DNA from 3 places in the Streptomyces sp. bgisy100 genome. Region 1 is predicted to be linked to each of the others. Evidence: riboswitches for the same ligand, from Rfam matches in the RefSeq annotation. Region 1 holds a riboswitch; each other region holds the start of a gene.
What was found. Region 1 has a riboswitch for glycine ahead of cycA (D-serine/D-alanine/glycine transporter). Riboswitches for the same ligand answer to the same signal wherever they lie in the genome.
Positions count from the first base shown of each region.

Region 2: another riboswitch for glycine. It lies ahead of gcvT (glycine cleavage system aminomethyltransferase GcvT); the one in region 1 lies ahead of cycA (D-serine/D-alanine/glycine transporter).
Region 3: another riboswitch for glycine. It lies ahead of gcvP (aminomethyl-transferring glycine dehydrogenase); the one in region 1 lies ahead of cycA (D-serine/D-alanine/glycine transporter).

Region 1 covers NZ_JBYITE010000070.1:21,872-25,943, reverse strand. The annotation lists gene AC3EQ1_RS29445 (trypsin-like serine peptidase) at 1-766, opposite strand, end outside; gene cycA (D-serine/D-alanine/glycine transporter) at 1,265-2,749, opposite strand; glycine riboswitch at 3,164-3,253, opposite strand; glycine riboswitch at 3,254-3,350, opposite strand; glycine riboswitch at 3,592-3,687, shown strand; glycine riboswitch at 3,693-3,777, shown strand.
Region 2 covers NZ_JBYITE010000025.1:68,159-78,041, reverse strand. The annotation lists gene AC3EQ1_RS18275 (ABC transporter substrate-binding protein) at 1-1,229, opposite strand, end outside; gene AC3EQ1_RS18270 (ABC transporter permease) at 1,348-2,346, opposite strand; gene AC3EQ1_RS18265 (enhanced serine sensitivity protein SseB C-terminal domain-containing protein) at 3,198-3,998, opposite strand; gene AC3EQ1_RS18260 (enhanced serine sensitivity protein SseB) at 4,175-4,957, opposite strand; gene AC3EQ1_RS18255 (AAA family ATPase) at 5,200-5,904, opposite strand; glycine riboswitch at 6,048-6,153, shown strand; gene gcvT (glycine cleavage system aminomethyltransferase GcvT) at 6,312-7,445, shown strand; gene gcvH (glycine cleavage system protein GcvH) at 7,615-7,992, shown strand; gene glyA (serine hydroxymethyltransferase) at 8,024-9,289, shown strand; gene AC3EQ1_RS18235 (L-serine ammonia-lyase) at 9,380-9,883, shown strand, end outside.
Region 3 covers NZ_JBYITE010000030.1:78,623-88,505, forward strand. The annotation lists gene AC3EQ1_RS20440 (CPBP family intramembrane glutamic endopeptidase) at 1-510, opposite strand, end outside; gene AC3EQ1_RS20445 (glutamate-cysteine ligase family protein) at 879-2,381, opposite strand; gene AC3EQ1_RS20450 (hypothetical protein) at 2,868-3,461, shown strand; gene AC3EQ1_RS20455 (DUF5999 family protein) at 3,767-3,973, shown strand; gene gcvP (aminomethyl-transferring glycine dehydrogenase) at 4,163-7,048, opposite strand; glycine riboswitch at 7,237-7,332, opposite strand; gene AC3EQ1_RS20465 (PRC-barrel domain-containing protein) at 7,447-7,824, shown strand; gene AC3EQ1_RS20470 (DNA polymerase IV) at 7,740-9,263, opposite strand; gene AC3EQ1_RS20475 (MerR family transcriptional regulator) at 9,330-9,883, opposite strand, start outside.

The DNA of each region.
Region 1 (4,072 bases):
CCTTCTCCTTCGGCGTGCCGACGCAGTGCAGGAGCTGCTCGCCGAGCTGCGGACGGGTCGCGGAGTAGCCGAAGGCGGAGACGGTGCCGCCGACGGGGCGGTTGAAGGCGATGTCCTGGCCGCCCACGACATCGGTGAGCTTCCGGCCGCCCTTGTCGGGGTCGACGACCAGCGTGGACAGGTCGTCGGTGGAGTCGTTCTCCCAGGTGCGCGGGGTCGCGGCGCCACGGACCGCGAACGCGCCGTAGGGAGCCTTGCCCTTGCTGTAGCCGGGGACGAACACCATCAGAATGTTGGTGTTGTGGGGTGAGGAGCCCCGGCGCACGCAGTGTGCCGCGGTCATCACGGCGGATCGGTTGGCGCTCTTGACGGCCGTGGCCGTGCACCAGGTGTCGGCGCCGTTCGCGTTGACGAAGAAGAGCCGCCCGACGGTCTTCATCGCGGTGCCCTGCCACGGTTTGGCCTTCGGCCCGGTCGGGCCGAGGTCCACGGACTTCCCGACGGCCTTCATTCGGGCCGGCGTCCAGTAAGCGAGGGCGTCCTTGCGCTCCTTGGCGGTGTACGACAGGACGGAGACCGGGTCGGCCGCGGCGGGACGGGCCCGGCCGGCCAAGGCCGTCGCCGGGATCGGAGCAGCGAGGGCGAGGGCCGTACCAGCCGCGGCGAGTGCCAGGGCCCGGCCACGAAGGCGCCGGATCACGGACGCGGATGTCCAGGGCGCGGATGTCCAGGGAGTGGACGTCCGGGGCATGGATGTCTGGGGCATGGCAGATGCCTCCTCGGCTGGTGCCGGCCGCGGACAGGGGTCGGCGGTCCGCAAGGACAGAGGGGGGAATCAGCCTGTTCGGTTGCGTTGTTGACGGTCTATGACACAAGTGTGCTGATGGGCGATGTGCGGTGCGCATCGGGGCCGGGCCTCCGGCGCCCCGGCACGCGGGCCCGGCGACCCCGGGCGTGGTGCGCGACGAGGGCGATGTCGCCGACATCCCGGACGCCGGGACGACCGGGGCCGGGCGCAGCGCGAGGCGGCTCAGGAGGCACTGCCCGTCCTGCTGCCGCTGCTGACGACGACATGTCCGTGCGGTGGGGCCGCCGGGGAACTCCAGCGGATCTGCGCCGAGCCGACGGCGCAGGCCGTGCAATGGCAGTAACCACGCGGAGAGCGAGCGCCGTCCGCCTCGACCGGCACCGAAGGCAAGTGCCGTTCCCCTCTGCCGGGAGCGGCGCTCGCGATCGGTGCCGGTCGCGGGATCCGGTGGCCGTATCAGTCCTCCCGCGCGCCGTGGAGTTCGGAGCGGAAGGCCGCCTCACGGGCCGCATGGTGCGGGCGGCGGCGTACCCCCGCCCACGCGATGCCGAGGACGGCGAACCAGACCGGCGTCACCAGAAGGGCCTGCAGCGTGTCGGCTTCCTGGGTCAGCGCCCAGATGAGGAACACGAAGAACGCGAGCACGACGTAGCACATGACGGTGCCGCCGGGCATCTTGAACCTCGACGCCTCGTGCAGATGCGGACGGCGCCTGCGGTACACGAGGTAGCTGATCAGGATGACCGACCAGACGAACATGAACAGCACGGCGGACACGGTGGTCACCAGGGTGAACGCCTCGATGATCGAGTCGTCCGTGGCGACCATGACCACACCGGCGAGCAGGAACACACCGGAGAGGAACAGGGCGTTGGCCGGCACCTTCCTGGAGGTGAGCCGGCCGAAGCGCGCCGGGGCGTCGCCCTCCCGGGCCAGCCCGTAGACCATGCGTGAGGTGGAGTAGATGCCCGAGTTCGCGGACGAGGCGGCCGAGGTCAGCACGACGAAGTTGATGGCCGACGCGGCGATCCCCAGCCCGGCCAGCGTGAACATCACGACGAACGGGCTGCGGTCCGCGCTGATCTCGCGCCAGGGCGTGACCGAGATGATCACGATCAGCGCGACGACGTAGAACAGCATCACGCGCACCGGGATCGAGTTGATCGCCTTGGGCAGGTTGCGTTCCGGGTTCTCCGCCTCGGCCGCGGTGGTGCCGACCAGTTCGATGCCGACGAAGGCGAAGGTCGCGATCTGGAATCCCGCGACGAACCCCATGGGCCCGGTGGGGAAGAACCCGCCGTCGTTCCAGAGGTTGGAGAAGCTCGCCGCGGCACCGCCGGGCGCCTGGAAGTGGCCGAACACCATGACCAACCCGACGACGATCAGCGCCAGGATCGCGACGATCTTGATCAGCGCGAACCAGAACTCGGTCTCGCCGAACGCCTTCACGGTGGGCAGGTTCAGGGCGATCAGCAGGATGACGGCGGCCAGGGCCGGTATCCACAACGCCAGGTCGTGCCACCAGTAGGACACATACCCCGAGATGGCGATGACGTCGGCGATGCCGGTGACGATCCAGCAGAACCAGTAGGTCCAGCCCGTGAAGAACCCGGCCCACGGCCCCAGCAGGTCGGCCGCGAAGTCGGCGAAGGACTTGTAGCGCAGGTTGGAGAGCAGCAGCTCGCCCATCGCCCGCATCACGAAGAAGAGCATCACGCCGATGATCATGTAGACGAAGATCACTGAGGGACCGGCCAGCGAGATCGTCTTGCCCGACCCCATGAACAGGCCGGTCCCGATCGCACCGCCGATCGCGATGAGCTGGATGTGCCGGTTGGACAGTTGGCGGGAGAGGTGCTGTTCGCCCTCGGGCGAGGGCGTCGGTCCGGCCGCCGGCCGGGCCGGTCCGGTGGTCGAGCCGGTGTCACTGCTGTCAGGCATGGGGCGAACCTCGCGGAGCTCACACCCCGTGCGAACACGGGGCAGGGGGTGTCTCGGAGCATGACCACGCGCCCACGGGGTGGGGCGAGCGGGCACGGTGGGGCTGCGCGCGGACATGCGGCAGCCGACCGGAACGGTGTCGGTGCGCTGAACGGGACCTCGGAGGCCGTACGGGCCCACGGAGCGCTGAACGGGCCGGGCCGACAGGGTCCGAACGGGCCCACGGAGGCTGAACGGGCCGGGCCCGCAGAGGCCGAACGGGCGCACGGAGGCTGAACCGGCCCACGGAGAAGGCCGAAGATCAGCCCGGAGACCGGCAGGTGGATGGGGTGGTCAGGGGAGAGGCGGCGGGAGAGCCATCAGGGGCTCCTCGAAGATCGAGCACGGACAGGGGCCCGTGCGGCCGAGTGAGCCTCCCCCTCTGTCATGAGCCTGAGAGCTTCGCCGCGCTGAGCGCGGCTTGCACCGTCGGCGAGGCGCGTCGGCGCCTGCTTTCCAGAGTTGCCTGCCCGAGCGGTAGGGATGCCTGAGAGATTCCGGGGAGGTGTTGCTCCTTCGGCGACCGGATCTGGCTGATCCGGTGCTCTCCCGCTCCGGGGTGAACGGCGATGTGCGGTGAGGTTAGGTCCCCGCCGACGGCCGGTCAAGGGTCCGGCCGAGGGCTGGACATTACTTCGGAGTAGTACGGTGCTCGCCCGTGAGGAGCGGCGTTTTCGCAGCTCAGGGTGGGCATCCTGGGGCGATCCGTTACCGCGCATGTGCACCGAGCAGACCCTTGACGGCGGTGTTCCGCTGCCCGTACGTTGCCTCCCGAAGGACCCGACAACCACATACACCGCTGACGATTCTGCGCGGGAGAGCCACGTCATCCGATGACATGGCGCCGAAGGAGCAAATCCTCCCCGGAAACTCTCAGGCCTCGATACCGCGTGGCGGAGGCGGACTCTGGAAAGCAGGCGCTCACGCGTCTCGCCCACGGTGCAAGCCGCGGACATCCCCGCGGTGAAGCTCTCAGGCCCATGACAGAGGGGGAGGCTCACTCGCCGCGCGGGCTCCTGCCCGTGCTCGACCCGAGGACGTCTCCATGGCTGCCGTTCCCCCGCCGCCGCTCCGGCCGGCGACCACACCCGGATCACCTGCGCCACTGCCGCGAGCGTGTCGGCGTCCGGCCCGGTCCTGTCCATGACGGTGAACCGCGTCGGCCGCGTCCTCGTCTCCGCGGGGCTTGCCCGATCGGTGCCCGCACGGCCTGCCCGATAGGTCTCCGCGCGGCCCGTCCGACCGCTCTCCGCACCCCTGTCCGATGGCCGGCCTGACCGGGCC
Region 2 (9,883 bases), on a different contig from region 1:
GCCTTGGCCTTCGCGAGGTCCGCGGCGCCCTTGTTCTTGAGCACGCCGTAGGGGTCGTACTTCGGGTCGGAACCCTTGATCGCCGGCGGCAGCATGTTGGTGGCGATGTCGCCGCCCGCCATCGGGCCGCCACGGGCGTTCTGCAGCGACTTGTGGTCGGAGCCGTAGATGACCGCCTTGCGGCAGTGGACGTTGTCGAACGGCTTGACCGTCTGCGGGAACACCGCGTACCGGATGAAGCCGGTCTGCGGGTTGTCCAGGTTCTCCTTGTGCTGCCGCAGGGCCTTCTGGCGGCCGGCCGCGCCGACACCGGTGGCGTTGATGTCGAGGTCGTAGTCGCCCTCGATCAGCCGGTTGTCCATGTCGTCGGCGTTGGTGGTGAGCTTGACCGTGATCTTGTCCGGCAGCGCCTTGCGGATCGGGTCCGAGCTCTTCTTCCACTCGGCATTCCGGGAGAGCGCGATCCCCTTGTTGGGGGTGTAGGAGTCGAACTTGTAGGGACCGTTGGAGAACGGCTTCAGGCCGTACTTCTCCACGGTGTCCTTGTCCTGCCGCACCGGCGTCGCCGAGGGCATCGCCAGCATCTGGAGGAAGTCACCGTTGGCCTTCGGCAGCTTGAAGACGATCGTCTTCTCGTCCGGGGTCTCGATGGACTTCAGGCCCAGCTTGTCCTTGCTCTTGTCCTTGTACGGGCCCGCGTACTCCTTCTTCGGGTCGAGGACCTGCTGAAGGTAGATCGGGCCGCCGGAGATCTTGTCCTGCGCCCAGATGCGCTCGATGCCGTACTTGATGTCCTGCGAGGTGACGGGCTTGCCGTCCTCCCAGGTCACGTCGGAGCGCAGGGTGAAGGTGTAGGTCTTGCCGTCCGGGGAGACCTTGCCGGTGTCGGTGGCCATGTCCGGCACCAGCTCGGTGCTGGCCTTGCCCGGCGCGGTCTTGAAGGAGATGAGCTGACGCGTGTAGAACCGCGCGAAGTCCCACATGAAGCCGTAGTAGCCGCGCTGCGGGTCCCAGGAGTCGGCGTCCTGGGTGCCGATGAATTTGAGGGTGCCCCCCTTCTTCGCCGACGCGTTGGCGATGTTGCCGACGGCGGCGTTGAACCCGGGGGCACCTCCCTTCCCGTCGTCGTCCTTTCCTCCGCCGCCGCATGCGGCGGTGCCCAGCAGGGCGGCGACGACGAGGGCTGAGCCGGCGGCCAGTCTGCGTCTCGAAGCGTGGTTCGTTCTCACGATCTAGCAACCTCCGTGATGGTCGCGGCCCACCGGGCGACGACTGTTGTGGAATGGCCGCCCGACGGATCGGCAGGGGCGGTTCTGAGCTGGGTCGTTGCGGTCGGTGCCGGTGGGCTCAACGGGAGCCCTTCGGGTCCAGCGCGTCCCGCACGCCGTCGCCGAAGAGGTTGAACGCCAGCACCGTGATGAAGATCGCCAGACCGGGGATCACCATGAACGTGGGGTCCGACTCATAGGTGTCCACCGCCTTGTCGAGCATCTGCCCCCACGAGGAGGTGGGCGGCTTGACGCCCGCACCGAGGAAGCTGAGCGCGGCCTCGGTGAGCACGTTGGTGGGGATCATCAGCGTCGTGTAGACGGTGATCGGGGCCACCAGGTTGGGGAGCAGCTCCCGGAAGAGGATGTAGATCTGCCCGGCGCCCAGGCTCCGAGCGGCCTCGACGTACTCCCGCTCCCGCAGCGAGAGGGTCTGGCCGCGGACGATGCGCCCGACGTACGGCCAGCCGAAGAAGCCGATCACCACGACCAGCGCGCCGATGCGCACGCCGCTGCCGGAGACGCCGAGGATCTCGTTGGGCAGCACCGAGACCAGCGCGATGATGAAGAGGAGCTGCGGGAAGGCGAGCAGCACGTCCATGACCCGGCTGATCACCGCGTCGACCCAGCCGCCGAAGTAGCCGGCGACCACGCCGAAGACGGTGCCGAGGGCGACCGCGACCATCGCGGCCAGGAAGGCGACGAGGAGCGAGATCCGCGCTCCGTAGACCACCCGGGAGAACACGTCCCGGCCGTTCACCGGCTCGACGCCGAAGAGGAAGTCGCCGCTGATGCCGCCCCAGGAGCCGTACGGGGTGCCGAACAGCGGGTCGATCTTCTCCTCGTGGAACTCGTCCGGCGGATGGCCCAGCAGACCGACGATGAGCGGCGCGAACACCGCGACCAGGATCAGGAGGAGCACGACGACGCCGCCGGCCAGCGCCAGCTTGTCCCGTTTCAGCCGGATCCAGGCGATGCGCCACGGGGAGCGTCCCTGGATCGCCGCGACCGGAACATCGGCGGCGACGTCGACGGCCGCGGTCTCAACGGCACTCGTGTCGTGCGGTGGTGCGGTCATCGTCTGGGGAACCCCTCTCGGCCGCATGAAACGGCCCACGCCCGCCGCCGGAGCGGCTTGATCACATCAGTGGTGCGAGCTGAACGAGTGGTACGAAAACGTTCCGGAGCGGTCCCAGAGGGCCGACGCCGCGTCGTTGCCGGGAGTCTTCATCGCGGTCTGAGGCCCCGCCAGACTTCCCCGGCAATGGATGCGCAACTGTGATGTGACCAGGCGTCCTCCGTTATCCGAACAACAGAACAGCAAGAGCGGAACCAAAACCTGGCCATATCCCTTGATATGACGCGAAGTTGCTGCACGTCATGCCATCCCCGGAGCAGCCGGCGGGCGGGCGGAACGATGCCGTCCGGGGGATTCCGGGGAGGTGTGGAGGGGCTGTTATGCGTGCCGGACCGTACAGAATGCGCCAGGTCGCGGAGCCCTGCCGCCGGTTCGGGGAGCTCCGGGACGGGGAGCTCCCGGTTCGGCGAACTCCGGCTCGGGAACTCCGGCTCGGGAACTCCGGCTCGGGAACTCCGGGACGGGGAACTCCGGGACGGCGGCGCAGCCGGCACCGGCGGACGGTTCGGACGGCGGGGGGGGTTCGGACGGCGGACGGAGGTCGGTTCCGCCGGGTACCGACGGGCAGCGATCAGTGCGCCGGTACCGGCGGGCACGGGCCGGGCGGACAGCGGTCAGGCGGCACGGGCCGAGTGGACGCAGGTCAGGCGGACAGAGCTCAGGCGGACGCCGACCGGGCAACGGCAGGCCGGGCAGGCGCGGATCGGGCAGGCGCGGACCAGGCGGACGCGCCCGCGCCGGCGCGGATCGGATCGGGCGGATCCGGGTCCGGGTCCGCCCGCCCGGTGCGGTCAGTACGCCCGGGGTGCCGGCCCCTGCCAGCCCTGTGCCTCCGGGGCACCGCCGGCGGGCGCGGGCGGGTAACCGTAGCCGGGGGCGGGCCCGGTGGGCGGCGCCGCCGCGGCGCCGTAGGCGTCCCGGTCGAAGAACGGCCGGGCGTTCGCCCGCAGCCACATCGCCACCGGGTCGTACTCGTCGGACATCGCGACCGTCGACACCGGCAGCCCGTCCGGGACGGCCCCGATCGACTGCTGCATCATCACCCGCACGGAGTCCACCGCCTGCGGGCCCGTGTCGTACAGCTCCAGGCCGATCGCCAGGTACGGCGCGCCGAGCGCGGGCTGCACCCAGGCGCGGCGCAGCGCCCGGACGGCGGGGGTGCGGTGCGCGTTCTGCGTGAGCAGCGCGTAGAACTGCGGGATCTCGATGGTCGGTTCGGACAGCCGCAGCGGCCCGGCGGGCAGCCGGTCCAGTCCGCCGGCGATCCGGCGGAGATCCGCCCAGGGAATGCCGACGCCGCCGCCCGGGGCGTGCGGGTTGAGCCACAGGCCCCAGCGCTCGGGGTAGAGGGCCGACGCGATCTCCCAGCCGGTGACGACCTCGTGGGCACGGTTCCAGCCGCTGGCCGCCAGCTCCTGGGCGGAGGTGACGCAGGGGGCGTAACCCAGCCCGCCGACCTCCATGTTCCCGTACTGGGCGTCCGGTGATCCGGGCCGGCCGTGCCAGAGCAGCATCCAGACCTGCTCCTCGGCAAGGGCGCGCAGCAGGGCCTCATAGGCGTCGTACCGCCCGGGCGTCACCTGCCGCAGCATCTGCTCGACGGCTCCGGCCGCCGCTGCGCTGGCTCCCGCGCTCACCTGACTCCGCCCCTTCTTCCGGCCTGTCGGCACTGTGCGGGGCAGTCCCGCTCCCGCCCGGTCATCCAACCAGCTTACGGGCCGACGGTGGCCCGTCCCGGTGCACCACCGGGGGTACACCCGGGTCGCGTTCAGCGCTCCGCGGTGTGGAAGGGGCGCACGCGCTCCAGCATCCAGTGCCCCACGGGGTCGTTCGCGACGTCCAGGAGTACCAATTGCACCGGCCAGGGCACCGGAACCGCGCCCAGCGCACGCCCCAGGGCCTCCATCACCACGGTCCGGTCCTCCGGTTCGCAGCGGACGAGTTCGACGCCGACGAACAGCGCGGGCGCGTCGCCCTCGACGCTGGCGAGGGCGCGGCGGGCGGTGCGGACCAGCCCGGTGACGGCGAACTCGCCCGCGGCGGCGGCGAGGAAGTCGACGGGTTCGTCCTGCCAGTCGGGCTCGAAGAGCCGCACCCGGCCGCCCGAGGCGGGCCCGTCGAGCTCGGTCCGGCCGGTGCGGCAGAGCTCGGCGACGGCGGCGGGCGGCAGCGGAACCCCGACGGCCCCGCCCGGGTTGACGGCGATGCCGAGCTGCGGCGGGAGGCCGCGGGCGAACTCCCGGGCCGGCGCGACGGTGAACGAGACGTGCGAGCCGACGACCTGGAGGAACTGCTGCTCGGAGCTGAACACCGGGACGTACGCGGCGCCGTCGATCTCGACGGTGGGCAGGTCCAGGTCCCGGCTCTCCCGGCTGCCGCCGTTGGGCAGCGGCACCCAGACATGGCTGCGGCCGAGCGCCTCGACCAGCCGGGGCCCGGCGCCGGCCACGCCCACGGAGGCGGCGAGCGCCTCTTCGAGTGCATTGCCGGGGAATCCGCCGCCCGGGGTCGCCCCGTCGGGAAGCGAGGTATAGCTGTGCTGCTCCGTCATGCTCATCGGGCCCCACCACGTCTCGTCCGAACTGCACAGGAACCCTAGCGGTTGCGGGCCCCGGGAGCTCCCCTGGGGTGACCGGATTTCTGTCGGGACCCTCCAGGACGCGCCGGACCTTTCCGCCATTTGGCGCCGTCCCGCCCGCCGCGGGCGGCCGGATCCTCCGGACGGGGGCGCTCCGGAAGCGTCCGGGACCGCTCCGGAACCGTCCGGGACCGCTGCGGAAGCGTCGGCGCCGGTCAGTCGAACCCGATGCCGGAGAGCGTGGTCGCGGCCCGGCGGTCCAGCAGGACGGCCGAGGCGCAGCCGTCCGGCAGCCGCCCGGCCTCCAGCTCCCGCACCAGCCGCCCCACGGCGCGCCGGTGCCGGGCGAAGGCGTACCCGGAGACCCCGCGCCCGCGCGAGGCCTGCCCCTCCAGGGCGACCCGCGGCTCCACGTCGAGCAGCGCCAGGTGCAGGGAGCGGCCGCGCCGGCGCGCGTCGCGGGCCAGCCAGCGGCGCACCCAGGCGAGGCTGCCGCAGTCGTGCACCACGACGCTGTCGCCGGAGCGCAGCGCGCGGCGCAGCCCGGCGTAGTGCGCCAGGCGGACGAGGGGGCGGTAGACGGCGTACGGGAGCAGCGCGGGCATCCTGCGCTCCCAGCGGTCCCGGGTGTCCTGCGAGTCCACCCGGTGGACCCGGGCCCCTGCGTGCTCCGGGGCGCCGGCCGCCCGCCGGATCAGGGTGCTCTTGCCGCTGCCGGGCAGGCCGGAGACGACGAGCACGTCCCCGGCGGGGTAGCGCAGCGCGGCGGCCGGGCGCCCGCGCAGCTCCGTGGTGCCGGCCAGGCGGCCGGGGCGGACGACGCCCGGGGCGGCCGGGGCGGCCGGGCCCGTCTGGTGGGGCACCGCGCCGAGCCCGACCCCCGAGGCTGTCGCAAACGTTCCGTGGCTCTGCACCGTGATCGTCCTCCCAGGTCCGGTCACTGCGGCTGCCGCAGAGTTTCAAGAAAAGGTAATGCCATACAACCGCCTTATCCCCCGCCCGCAGGGTCCGAAAGTGTCACAGGCGTGCAATGATGTGCGCGCAAACTCCATACCGGCCGCTTGTAACCCGCGCGGGAGAGTCTCCGGACCGGCAGTGTGCCGGGCGCCGGAGCGCCGAAGGAGCAAGTCCTCCCTTGAATCTCTCAGGCCCCGTACCGCGCAGGCGAGGCACATCTGAAAAGCGGGCCGCCGTGGAGCGGTCCCACCCAAGGTGCAAGCTGTGACCCGCCTGCCGGGTCGTGGCGAACCTCTCAGGTTCCGATGACAGATGGGGAGGCTGTGTTGTTGTCGACAGAGCCTCGCCACCCTTGCTTGGGAGCCTGAACATGACCGATGCATCACGCCGTACCGCCCTCGATGCGCTGCACCGCGGGCTCGGCGCCACCATGACCGACTTCGCCGGCTGGGACATGCCGCTGCGCTACGGCAGTGAGCGCGACGAGCACCTGGCGGTGCGGACCCGCGCCGGACTCTTCGACCTCTCCCACATGGGTGAGATCACCCTGACCGGCCCGGAGGCCGGGGCGCTGCTGGACTACTCCCTGGTCGGCAATCTCTCCGCGCTCGCTCCCGGCCGCGCCCGCTACACCATGATCTGCGACGACCGGGGCGGCATCCTCGACGACCTGATCGTCTACCGGCTGGCCGACGAGGAGTTCATGGTCGTCGCCAACGCCTCGAACGCGCAGGTCGTACTGGACGCGCTGACCGAGCGCGCGGCCGGCTTCGAGGGGGCCGCGGTGCGGGACGACCGGGAGGCGTACGCCCTGCTGGCCGTCCAGGGCCCGGAGTCCCCCGGCATCCTGAAGTCGCTGACCGACGCCGACCTGGACGGGCTGAAGTACTACGCCGGTCTGCCCGGCACCGTGGCCGGCGTGTCCGCGCTGATCGCCCGGACCGGCTACACCGGCGAGGACGGCTTCGAGCTGTTCGTGGCGCCCGGTGACGCCGAGGCGCTGTGGCAGGCGCTGACGGAGGCGGGCAAGGACGCGGGCCTGGTGCCGTGCGGCCTGTCCTGCCGGGACACCCTGCGCCTGGAGGCGGGCATGCCGCTGTACGGGCACGAGCTGACCACGGACACCACCCCGTTCGACGCGGGGCTGGGCCGGGTCGTGAAGTTCGAGAAGACCACCAACGACGGCCGCTTCGTGGGCCGTGAGGCCCTTGAGGCCGCGGCGAAGCGGGCCGAGGAGGCCCCGCCGCGCAAGCTGGTCGGCCTGATCGCCGAGGGCCGCCGGGTGCCGCGCGCCGGGTACCCGGTGGTGGCCGCCGGCTCCGGCACCGTGATCGGCGAGGTCACCTCGGGCGCCCCCTCGCCCACCCTGGGCAAGCCCGTCGCCATCGCCTATGTGGACGCCGAGTACGCCGCGCCCGGCACCGAGGGGGTCGCGGTGGACATCCGCGGCAGCCACGAGCCGTACGAGGTCGTCGCCCTGCCGTTCTACAAGCGGCAGCGCTGACGTCTGCGCCGGCGGCGCGCCGACGTCGCGGCCTGTCCGCGCTCCCGACGGGCACCGTCACCGGCCGGTCACCCACCGCCGACCGGTTGTCGGGAATCTCTCGTCACCGCCGTCCCATCTGTCAAGACCCGGCACCACAGCACGCCCCCTCATCCAGGAGAATCAGGTCATGAGCAACCCCCAGCAGCTGCGCTACAGCAAGGAGCACGAGTGGCTCACCGTCGCCGAGGACGGTGTGTCGACCGTGGGCATCACCTCGCACGCCGCCGACGCGCTCGGTGACGTCGTCTACGTCCAGCTCCCGGAGGCCGGCGACACCGTCACCGCGGGCGAGTCCTGCGGTGAGCTGGAGTCGACCAAGTCGGTCAGCGATCTGTACTCCCCGGTCACCGGCGAGGTCACCGAGATCAACCAGGACGTCGTGGACGACCCCGCGCTGGTGAACTCCGCCCCCTTCGAGGGCGGCTGGCTGTTCAAGGTGAGGGTCGGTGACGAGCCGGCGGACCTGCTCTCCGCCGACGAGTACACCGCCTTCACCGGCAACTGATCCGCCCACCCGTCGCCCGATTGGGATCCTGATGTCGCTTCTCAACCAGTCCCTGCACGAGCTCGACCCGGACGTCGCCGCCGCCGTCGACGCCGAACTCGACCGCCAGCAGTCCACGCTCGAGATGATCGCCTCGGAGAACTTCGCTCCGGTCGCGGTCCTCGAGGCGCAGGGCTCGGTGCTGACCAACAAGTACGCCGAGGGCTACCCGGGCCGCCGTTACTACGGCGGCTGTGAGCACGTCGATGTGATCGAACAGCTCGCGATCGACCGCATCAAGGAGCTCTTCGGGGCCGAGCACGCGAACGTCCAGCCGCATTCCGGCGCCCAGGCGAACGCCGCGGCGATGTTCGCCCTGCTCTCCCCCGGTGACACCATCCTGGGTCTGAACCTCGCCCACGGCGGGCACCTGACCCACGGCATGAAGATCAACTTCTCCGGCAAGCTCTACAACGTGGCCGCCTACCACGTCGACGAGAAGACCAACCTGGTCGACATGGACGAGGTCGAGCGCCTCGCCAAGGAGCACCGGCCGAAGCTGATCGTCGCGGGCTGGTCCGCCTACCCGCGGCAGCTGGACTTCGCGGCGTTCCGGCGGATCGCCGACGAGGTCGGCGCGTACCTGATGGTCGACATGGCGCACTTCGCGGGCCTGGTGGCCGCGGGGCTGCACCCGAGCCCGGTGCCGCACGCCCACGTCGTGACCACCACCACCCACAAGACGCTGGGCGGCCCCCGCGGCGGCGTGATCCTGTGCACCGCCGACCTCGCCAAGAAGATCAACTCCGCGGTCTTCCCCGGTCAGCAGGGCGGCCCGCTGGAGCACGTCATCGCGGCGAAGGCGGTGTCCTTCAAGGTCGCGGCCTCCGAGGACTTCAAGGAGCGCCAGCAGCGCACGCTGGAGGGCTCCCGGATCCTCGCCGAGCGCCTGACCAAGGACGACGTCACCGAGGCCGGTGTCTCGGTGCTGTCCGGCGGCACCGACGTCCACCTCGTCCTGGTGGATCTGCGCAACTCCGAGCTGGACGGGCAGCAGGCGGAGGACCGCCTCCACGAGGTGGGCATCACCGTCAACCGCAACGCCATCCCGAACGACCCCCGGCCCCCGATGGTCACCTCGGGCCTGCGGATCGGCACCCCCGCGCTGGCCACCCGCGGCTTCACGGCGGAGGACTTCGCCGAGGTCGCGGACGTCATCGCCGAGGCGCTGAAGCCGTCCTACGACGCGGACGCACTGAAGGCCCGGGTCACGGCCCTGGCCGAGAAGCACCCGCTCTACCCCGGCCTGAAGAAGTAATCGGCCGGAGGCGGGGCACCCGCGTCCTGCACGCGGGTGCCCCGCCCCGCACCGCCAGTACCACGAGCACAGACAAGGGAGTCCGCCACCGTGGCCATCTCCGTCTTCGACCTTTTCTCCATCGGCATCGGCCCGTCCAGTTCCCACACGGTCGGCCCCATGCGCGCGGCCCGCATCTTCGTCGGGCGTCTGAAGAGGGACGGCCTCCTCGCGCAGACCGCCTCCGTCCGGGCCGAGCTGTTCGGCTCGCTCGGCGCCACCGGCCACGGCCACGGCACCCCCAAGGCCGTGCTGCTCGGCCTGGAGGGCCACTCCCCCCGCACCGTCGACGTCGAGAGCGCCGACGACGAGGTCGAGCGCATACGCGGCACCAAGCGGCTGCGCCTGCTCGGCGCCGAGATCGGCGAGGCGCACGAGATCGACTTCGACGAGTCCTCGCAGCTCGTCCTGCACCGCCGCCGCTCCCTGCCGTACCACGCCAACGGCATGACCCTCTCCGCCTACGACGAGTCCGGCGCACCGCTGCTGGAGAAGACGTACTACTCGGTGGGCGGCGGCTTCGTCGTCGACGAGGACGCCGTCGGCGAGGACCGG
Region 3 (9,883 bases), on a different contig from region 1:
TCCCAGCTGCCCCAGCCTGCGCAGCAGATAGCCGACCACGACCACCTCTTCCAGCAGCGCGTTCTGCACCGCGGAGGCGATCAGGACCGGCAGCTTCCACCAGACGTCGGGCAGCGATTCCGGTACGACGGTGAGGTTGAAACCGGCGGCGCGCACCCCGAGGTAGAACAGCAGCCCGGTGCCGCCGATCGCCGCCGCGACCCCGGCGCCCGCCCCGAGGTCGAAGCCGGGCCGGCGCCGGTCGAGTCCGATGGCCCGCAGCCCTCCGGCGCCCTCCCGCAGCAGCAGATGGGCCACCAGGGCGACGGGCACCAGCGCGGTCGCGATGTCGAACAGCTGCCAGGCGAGGTCGAGCCAGGGACGTCCCGGGGCGGCGGAGGCATTGAGGTTGGCGGCCTGGTCCTTCAGCCCGCCCTCCTTGGTGACCGAGCCGAGGAAGCTGATGAGCGACGACAGGGCGCTGGCGCCCACCGACAGCGCGAGCACCAGCAGCGTCTCGCTGCGCAGCATCCGCGGCGACAGGCGCTCCCCGGACGGCGATTCGGCCACCCGGCCCGGCTCCGACTGCACACATGCCTCCCGTTCGACGTCCCGTCCCAGGCCCGTCCCCGGACCGTTCCCGCGGCGCGGGCGGTCCGCCCGGCAACGGGCCACGGACCCGCCTCCACCACCCTGGGACGTCTTAGCTTGCCCGACGGCTCCCCCGCGCCGGGCACGGGGGCGGTTCCGGGCACGCCGCCGCGCCCGCACCGCCACCACGAGGGCACCGCCGAACGCCGCGACCCGCCTCTCCGGGGAGAGACGGGTCGCGACGGTGGGGGCGGTGCGGCGGTACGAATGGGGTTCCGGGCACGGCCGGCGGACCGTGGCGGAACGATTCAGCCCGGGAAGCCCAGGGGCCAGGTGTGGACCGGGTCGCCGCCGCGCATCAACGCGCCGTACCGGCGCGTGGTCGCGGCCAGCGCCGCCTCCCGGTCGAGGCCACCCTCCAGAGCACGGTGGAAGGTCTCCGCCTGCCACGAGGCGCCGTTCACCCCCCGTCGGCAGCGCTCCTCGATGACGCCCAGGTAGAAGTCCCGGTCCGCCGGTTCGACGCCCCAGGAGTCCAGCCCGGCCGCGGCCATCGGCAGCAGTTCCTCCCGGACGAGCCGTACGGCCGGCTGCTCGGCGACCGTGCCCGACCGGCCGGGCCGGGGCCAGCGCAGCCGGGCCTCGATGCCGTGGCGGCAAGCCGCGTCGAAGTTGGCCGAGGCCTCCTCGAACGACAGCCGGGACCAGACGGGGCGCGGCTCCTCGGCGAGGGCGCGGACGAGGCCGTAGTAGAAGGCGGTGTTGGCGATGACATCGGTGACGGTCGGGCCGGCCGGCAGCACCCGGTTCTCCACCCGGAGGTGCGGGGCCCCGTCGGCGACCTCGTAGACGGGCCGGTTCCAGCGGTAGACGGTCCCGTTGTGCAGCACGAGCTCCTGCAGCTTGGGAATGCCGCCCTCGTCGAGCACCCGCAGCGGGTCGTCCTCGCCGCAGATCGGCAGGAGCGAGGGGAAGTAGCGCACGTTCTCCTCGAAGAGATCCTGCACGGAGTCGATCCAGCGCTCGCCGAACCAGGTGCGGGGGCGGACCCCCTGCGCCCGGAGCTCCGGCGGGCGGGTGTCCGTGGCCTGCTGGAAGAGCGGCGGCCGGGACTCCCGCCAGAGCTCATGGCCGAAGAGGAACGGGGAGTTGGCGCCCATGGCGATCTGCACCGCGGCCACCGCCTGCGCGGCGTTCCAGACGGCGGCGAACCGGTTGGGGGTCACCTGGAGATGAAGCTGCACCGAGGTGCAGGCCGCCTCGGGGGCGATGGACCGGCTGCTGTACCGCAGCCGCTCCACCCCTTCGATGTCGAGGTCGATCTCCTCGCCGCGGGCGGCGAGAATCTGATCGTTGAGCAACATGTAACGGTCGACCTCGGAGAGGTTCCCGGACACCAGATCGTCCGGCCCCAGGGTGGGCAGGATGCCGATCATCACGATCTCCGCGGAGACTTCCCGGGCCTTGCGGTCGGCATACCCGAGCCCGGTCCGCAGCTCTTCCGCGAGCTGGTCCAGAACCCGCCCGGACAGCCGGTGCGGCACGATGTTCACTTCCAGGTTGAACTGACCCAGCTCGGTCTGGAAATCCCCGCTGGAGATCCGTTCCAGGACTTCCGCATTCATCATGCGCGGCATCCCGTCGGCCCCGGCGAGATTCAGCTCGATCTCCAGGCCCATCAAATTCTTCGGGCGGTCGAACCGCCTCTCCTCCAGCAGCCTGTCCAGCGCTTGGAGGCACCGCTGCAGCTTGCGGCGGTAGTGCTGCCGATCGGACAGGTCGAACCCGCCTGCCTCGACCTTCTCCCCCATCGAAGGGTCCCTCCTCGAGTGGGTCGCCGACGGCGCCGGCCGCCGGTGTCACGGTCGATGATGCCCAGGCAATGTGATCGATAACGCCCGGCGGACACCGCATGCCCAGTAAGCTCCTCCGTACACACCATGCGGCACATTCCATGGGCATAACGTGGTGTCCCGGTCCGGATGCATTGCGCACGTGGGAAACGCCGACGGAAATCGGCCTACCGTTCCCGGGACATAACGCAAGGCCGCGGGCCGGGCCATGCGGACAGAATGGGAACAACCCACTCGCAGTAAAGACCGAATACGGACTTGCCCGCAATGCCCGGGTCGGCTAGGCGAAACACTGCGTGAACACCTGTCGTATAAACTTCGCGAACGAGGCAGAGAGTGTGCGCCGCCGGACAAACGGATTCCCGGCCCCCTCTGACCCCGCTGCTGACACCGCCGTCCGCACAGCCCCGCTCCACGTGTCTCCGAAGTGAGAGGCGACCCACCATGCCGCTGCATGTCCCCCCGGCACCCCAGCCCGCCCTGCGCAGCGCGCTCACGGCCCTCGGTTCCCCCACCGCGGTCCGCGACCCGCGCACCCCGGCCCTGCGGACCGTCACCGGCCCGCTGACCCCCGATCTTCCGCTGCCCGTCCACGTCCTGGACCGCGTCACCTCACGGGGCGGCACTCCGCGCACCCGGCTCGCCGGGTGGCGCTTCCTGATCCGCAGCGGCGACCGCGCCGTGGCGGCGGCCGAGACCATGCTCACCCCGGACGGCTGGGCGTTCTCCCACTTCTTCGAGGGCCCGTACGTGGCCTCCACGGAACTGGCACTGCGGCAGGCGGAGGCGCTGACCGCGCCGTACCAGCCGCGCCTGCTCTCCGTGCCGGAGCTCTACATGCTCACGCTGTGGCTGCACGGGGACGCCGGCGCGGACGCCGCCAAGGGCCGTCCCGCGCCGAGTGATCTTCTGGTGCCGCTCGCGCCGGCCCCTCCGGGCATCGCGGCACATCGCGCACACCGGGTCGCCGATCTGCTGCCGGTGCTCACCCTCCGGGTCGCTCCGACCCCGTTGATGGGCATGGGTACGCCGGCCTGACCTCTCCGGGACGCACGGCATGTGTGCGCCCCGCGGCCCGGGGGCCGCGGGGCGCTCCCCTGCCCGGGGCCGGGCCATGGCCCACTCCGGCCATTCCTCAACCACCCGAAGTGACGGTCCCGTTGCGGTGAACCGTCCGCACGAGTGACGCGTCATCAAGCAGTGACGACAGCTCCCGGGAAATCCCTGCGGAATTCCACGCGTGGGGCAACACTGGGACCGACCGATCCGATACGGGGGACGGCACCATGAACTCTGCTCCGAGCCGCAGGACACCCGCCCCATCTCAGCGAAAGATCCCGACCATGTGCCAGCACCAGCCTCCCTGCCCGACCGCCGACTCCGCCGACCGGGAGGCCGCCCATCCCGTGGCGTACCACCCGGAGCAGGGCTGGAGCCTGCTGTGCAATGGCGTCCTGCTCTTCGAGGACACGGGCGAGCTGCTGCCGGACGGCCGGATCATCGGCCCCCGCCGGCCTCTCGGCACGGGGCGAGTCGCGACGGCCGCCTGACCCCCACCGGTCCCGGCACACCACCGGCACCGCTCCACCCGCACCACTCCGGCGGCACCGCTCCGGCGGCACCGCTCCAGCGACACCAAGGGGCCGGCCCGGCGCTCACCGCCGAACCGGCCCCGAAGCACAGTCCCGTCGAGGCACGGCCCCTGCTCAGGGCCGCCGTCCCCGGGGGGGGTCAGCGCCTCACTGGTCGTACTCGTCCAGCGGCGGGCACGAGCAGACCAGGTTCCGGTCGCCGAAGGCGCCGTCGATCCGCCGCACCGGCGGCCAGTACTTGTCCGCCGCGGAGACACCCTCCGGGAAGACCGCCGTCTCCCGGCTGTACGGGCGCTCCCACTCGCCGCCCAGCGTGGACGCCGGGTGCGGCGCGTTGCGCAGCGGGTTGTCGTCCGCCGGCCACTCGCCGGAGCCCACCCGCTCGATCTCCGCTCGAATCGCGATCATCGCCTCGCAGAAGCGGTCCAGCTCGACGAGGTCCTCGCTCTCCGTGGGCTCGATCATCAGCGTGCCGGCCACCGGGAACGACATGGTCGGGGCGTGGAAGCCGTAGTCGATGAGCCGCTTGGCGACATCGTCGACGGTGACCCCGGTCGCCTTGGTCAGCGGGCGCAGGTCCACGATGCACTCGTGGGCGACCAGGCCGTGCGGACCGGTGTAGAGCACCGGGTAGTGCGGCTCCAGCCGCTTGGCGATGTAGTTGGCACCGAGTACGGCCACCTGGGTGGCCCGCCGCAGCCCCTCGGCGCCCATCAGCCGGACGTACGCCCAGGAGATCGGCAGGATTCCGGCGGAGCCCCACGGCGCGGCGGAGATCGGGCCGACCCCGGTCTCCGGCCCGGCGGCCGGCTGGAGCGGGTGGTTCGGCAGGTACGGCGCCAGATGCGCGCGCACGCCGACCGGGCCGACGCCCGGACCGCCGCCGCCGTGCGGGATGCAGAACGTCTTGTGCAGGTTCAGGTGCGAGACGTCAGAGCCGAACCGGCCCGGCTTGGCGAGGCCCACCAGCGCGTTGAGGTTGGCGCCGTCCACGTAGACCTGGCCGCCCGCGTCGTGCACGGCCGCGCAGATGTCGGTGATGTGCTCCTCGAACACGCCGTGCGTCGACGGGTAGGTCACCATCAGCACCGCGAGCTCGTCGCCGTGCTTCTCGATCTTGGCGTGCAGGTCCTCGACGTCGACGTCGCCGTCCTCGCGGGTCTTGACGACCACGACCTTCATCCCGGCCATCACGGCGCTGGCGGCATTGGTGCCGTGCGCCGAGGAGGGGATCAGGCAGACGGTGCGCTGATCGTCGCCGTTGGCCCGGTGGTACGCCCGGACGGCCAGCAGACCGGCCAGCTCGCCCTGGGAGCCCGCGTTGGGCTGAAGGGAGACCTTGTCGTAGCCGGTGACCTCGGCGAGCCGCTCCTCGAGCTCACGGATGAGGGTCAGATAGCCCCCGGCCTGCTCGAGGGGCGCGAACGGGTGCAGCGCCCCGAACTGCGGCCAGGTGACCGGCTCCATCTCCGTGGTCGCGTTGAGCTTCATGGTGCAGGAGCCGAGCGGGATCATCCCGCGGTCCAGCGCGTAGTCCCGGTCGGAGAGGCGGCGCAGGTAGCGCAGCATCGCGGTCTCGGAGCGGTGCTGGTGGAACACCGGGTGGGTGAGGTACTCGCCCCGGCGGAGCAGGGCCTCGGGGAGCGTGTCCTCCGCCGTGGCGTCCAGGGCCTCGACGTCCGCCTCGACGCCGAAGGCGCCCCAGACGGCCGCCACCTGGTCACGGAGGGTGGTCTCGTCGCAGGCGATGCCGACGAGGTCGGCGTCGACCTGCCGCAGGTTGACCCCGGCCTTGCGGGCGGCGGCCACGACCTCGGCGGCGCGGCCCGGCACCCGGGCGGTCACGGTGTCGAAGTACGCGCCGTGCACGATCTCCACGCCCCCGGCCCGCAGGCCCGCCGCGAGCAGCGTGGCGTAGCGGTGGGTGCGGCGGGCGATGCCCGCGAGCCCGTCCGGACCGTGATAGACGGCGTACAGCCCCGCCATGACGGCGAGCAGGACCTGCGCGGTGCAGATGTTGCTCGTCGCCTTCTCCCGGCGGATGTGCTGCTCACGGGTCTGCAGCGCCAGCCGGTACGCCTTGGTGCCGTCGGCGTCCACGGAGACACCGACCAGTCGGCCGGGGAGGCTGCGGGCGAACGTGTCGCGCACCGCCATGAAGCCGGCGTGCGGGCCGCCGAAGCCCATGGGGACGCCGAACCGCTGGCTGTTGCCCACCGCGATGTCCGCGCCCAGCTCGCCGGGCGAGGTGAGCAGGGTGAGGGCGAGGAGGTCGGCGGCGACCGTGACGATCGCGCCCAGCTCATGGGCCCGCTCGATGACCGGGCGCAGGTCGCGCACCTGCCCGGAGGCACCCGGGTACTGCAGCAGCACACCGAAGACACCGCGCTCGGCGACGTCCGCCGGGATGCCCTCGGAGAGGTCGGCGACGACGACCTCGACACCGGTCGGCTCGGCGCGGGTCTCGATGACGGCGATGGTCTGCGGCAGACAGTCGGCGTCGATCAGGAAGACGCCGTTCTTCACCTTGCCGACCCGGCGGGACAGCGCCATGGCCTCGGCGGCGGCCGTGCCCTCGTCGAGCAGCGAGGCGCCCGAGGTGGGGAGCCCGGTCAGGTCCGCGACGACGGTCTGGAAGTTCAGCAGCGCCTCGAGGCGGCCCTGCGAGATCTCCGGCTGGTAGGGCGTGTACGCCGTGTACCAGGCGGGGTTCTCCATCACGTTGCGGAGGATCACCGGCGGGGTGAAGGTGCCGTGGTAGCCGAGACCGATCATCGGCGCCAGCACCTCGTTGCGCTCGGCGAGGCCGCGCAGCTCGGCGAGGACCTCCGCCTCGGTGCGGGCGTCCGGCAGGGCCAGCTCCCCGGCGTTCTTGATCACGTCGGGGACGGCGGCGGCGGTGAGCTCGTCCAGGGAGCCGTAGCCCACCTGGGCGAGCATCTTCGCCTGCGCCCCGCTGTCGGGTCCGATGTGGCGCTGCTCGAAGGGAGTGCCACGTTCCAGCTGGGAGAGTGGGATGCGATCGGCGGTCATCTGCGGAGGCCTCCTGGTCGACGCGACCTGCGAGGGGCACCACGGCACGGGTGCCCGGACGGCCTCCCCCTCTGTCATCTCGACCTGAGAGCTTCACCGGTCCGCCGGGGCGGTCCGGTTTTCACCGTCGGTGAGGAGGGGTTCCGGCGCAATACACGGCCGATGCCCGCCCTGCTTTCCAGAGTGACCTCGTCCGTGCGGTACGTGTGCCTGAGAGATTCCGGGGAGGATTTGCTCCTTCGGCGCCTCCTATTGCTGCTGGAGGACTCTCCCGCACGGGGTCTGCAGCCATTTGCCAGCGTACCAGTGGCTCTCCGGGCCGGTCGCTCGAGTGGCCGAGGGGCGGAATGTGCCCTTTCGTAGTTCTCGTAGAGGATCTGCGAACAGCGGGAGGGACCGTGCAGACCGATATCGATCCGCGGAGCCTGATCGGCCGCAAGGCATTCGACCTCGACGGAGCGAAAATCGGCACCGTGGACGAGGTGTATCTGGACGACGCGACCGGCCTCCCGGAATGGGCCGCGGTGCGCACCGGCCTGTTCGGGCGCGACGCCTTCGTCCCGCTGGAGCCCAGCGAGATCGTCGACGACACCCTGCGCGTCCCCTACCACCGCGCGCTGATCAAGCGCGCACCCGACTTCGGCGTGGGCCGCCATCTCTCGCCGGAGCAGGAGCTGCAGCTCTACCACCACTACGGGCTCGACGCCACGTCCCCGGAGGACGGGCCTGACCCCGACGACCAGGACTTCGGGCGGCTGGCGGGCAACGACGACTGACCGCCCGCACCGGTCGCCTCCGGCCGGCCCTCCGGGGCAGCGGCCTCCCCCGGGCCGCCGGGTGTCAGCGGCAGGGGCTCGGACGGCTCCAGGTCCGGGTCGTCGACGGGGAAGGTCCGCACCCGGCCCGGCGCCGACCAGGGCTGCTCGAACCGCACGGTGACCCGGCCCACTCCGCTGCCCTGCACCCAGCCTGGCCCCAGCTCCGCATGGCGCACATCGTGCCCCGGCACCCAGCGGCGCGCCGGCTCCACCGCGATCTCCCCCGCTTCGGGCGCCACCGGAGCGGGCCCCGTCGGCGGCTCCTCGGCCCGCTCCCCGTCCGCGGCGGCCGCGGCCGCCTCCAGCGCCGCGGCGGCCTCTGCCGTGGCGGCCTGGGCGAACAGGTCCTCCTGCGTGAAGTCGGCCAGCCCCGTGACCCCGACGCCCAGCAGCCGCACGCCCCCGGTGGTGTCCACGAGCTCCAGGAGCCGCGCGGCGGCCTCCCGGATGACCGTGGGGTCGTCGGTGGGGCCGCGCTGGGTCTCGGACCGGGTCAGCGTGGAGAAGTCGTACCGCCGCACCTTGAGCACGACCGTGCGGCCGGACCGCCCGGCCGCGCGCAGGCGCTGCACACAGCGCTCCGCCAGGCGCACCACCTCGGCCCTGACCTGCGCCCGGTCGTGGAGATCGACGTCGAAGGTGTCCTCGACGGACACCGACTTGGCGTCCCGCTCCGCGATCACGGGGCGGTCGTCCCGCCCGCTCGCCATCGTGTGGAGCGAGCTGCCGTGCGCCCGCCCCAGCAGCCGCACCATCTCCTCCTCACCGGCTTCCACGATCTCCCCGACCGTGTGGATGCCGGCCCGGCGCAGGTGCTCGGCGGTGGCCGGGCCGACGCCGGGCAGGGTGCGCACCGTCAGCGGTGCCAGCAGCTCGCGTTCGGTGCCGGGGGGTATCAGCGTCAGCCCGTCCGGCTTGGCCTGCTCGGAGGCGATCTTGGCCAGCATCTTGGATCCCGCCAGACCCACCGAGCCACTGAGCCCGGTGGCGGCCCTGATGTCGGCCCGCAGCCGCTCGCCCACGGCCCGCGCCGAGGCCTCGGAGTCCGCCGCCCCCTCCGCCTCCAGGTCCACGAAGGCCTCGTCCAGGCTCAAGGGCTCCACCAGGGGCGAGAGGCCGTGCAGCAGCTCCATGACGGCATCGCTGACCTGGCGGTACAGCGAGAAGCGCGGTGTCAGATAGGCCGCGTTCGGGCAGAGCCGCCGGGCCTGGGCCGTCGCCATGGCCGAGTGCACCCCGAAGACCCGCGCCTCGTACGACGCGGTGGCGACCACACCCCGCGGCCCGAGCCCGCCGACGACCACCGGCTTCCCGCGCAGGCTCGGCTTCGCCGCCTGTTCCACCGCGGCGTAGAAGGCATCCATGTCGAGATGGAGGATGGTCGGTGCGCCTCTCACACCCCTGATGCTGCCGTACGGCACTGACAACGGCCCACGGGCGGGCGGCGCGGCGCGTCCGCGGGATCAGCCGGCGCGGTTCCGGCGGCGGGCCAGCTCGTCTGCGGGGTTGTGCCCGATCAGGGTCTCGCCGGTGTCGATCCGCTCTCCGTGGAGCTGGGACAGGGCGCTCTCCACGTCCCGCCACACCACCCCCACGGCGATGCCGAAGATGCCCTGGCCGCCCTGGAGCAGGTCCACGACCTCGTCCGGGGACGAGCATTCGTAGACCGTCGCGCCATCGCTCATCAGCGTCATCTGCGCGAGATCGGACCGCTCGCGGGCCCGCAGGTGCTGGACGGCGGCGCGGATGTTCTGCAGCGAGACGCCGGTGTCCAGGAAGCGCTTCACAATCTTCAGGACGACGACGTCCCGGAAGCTGTACAGCCGCTGGGTGCCGGAGCCGTACGCGGGCCGCACGCTCGGCTCGACCAGCCCGGTGCGCGCCCAGTAGTCCAGCTGGCGGTAGGTGATACCGGCCGCCGCGCAGGCGGTCGGGCCGCGATAACCGACCTCGTCGGACGGCTCACTCGACACGGCGGCTGCCGCGGCGGTGTGCCCGGTGGCGGGGTCGACCGCAC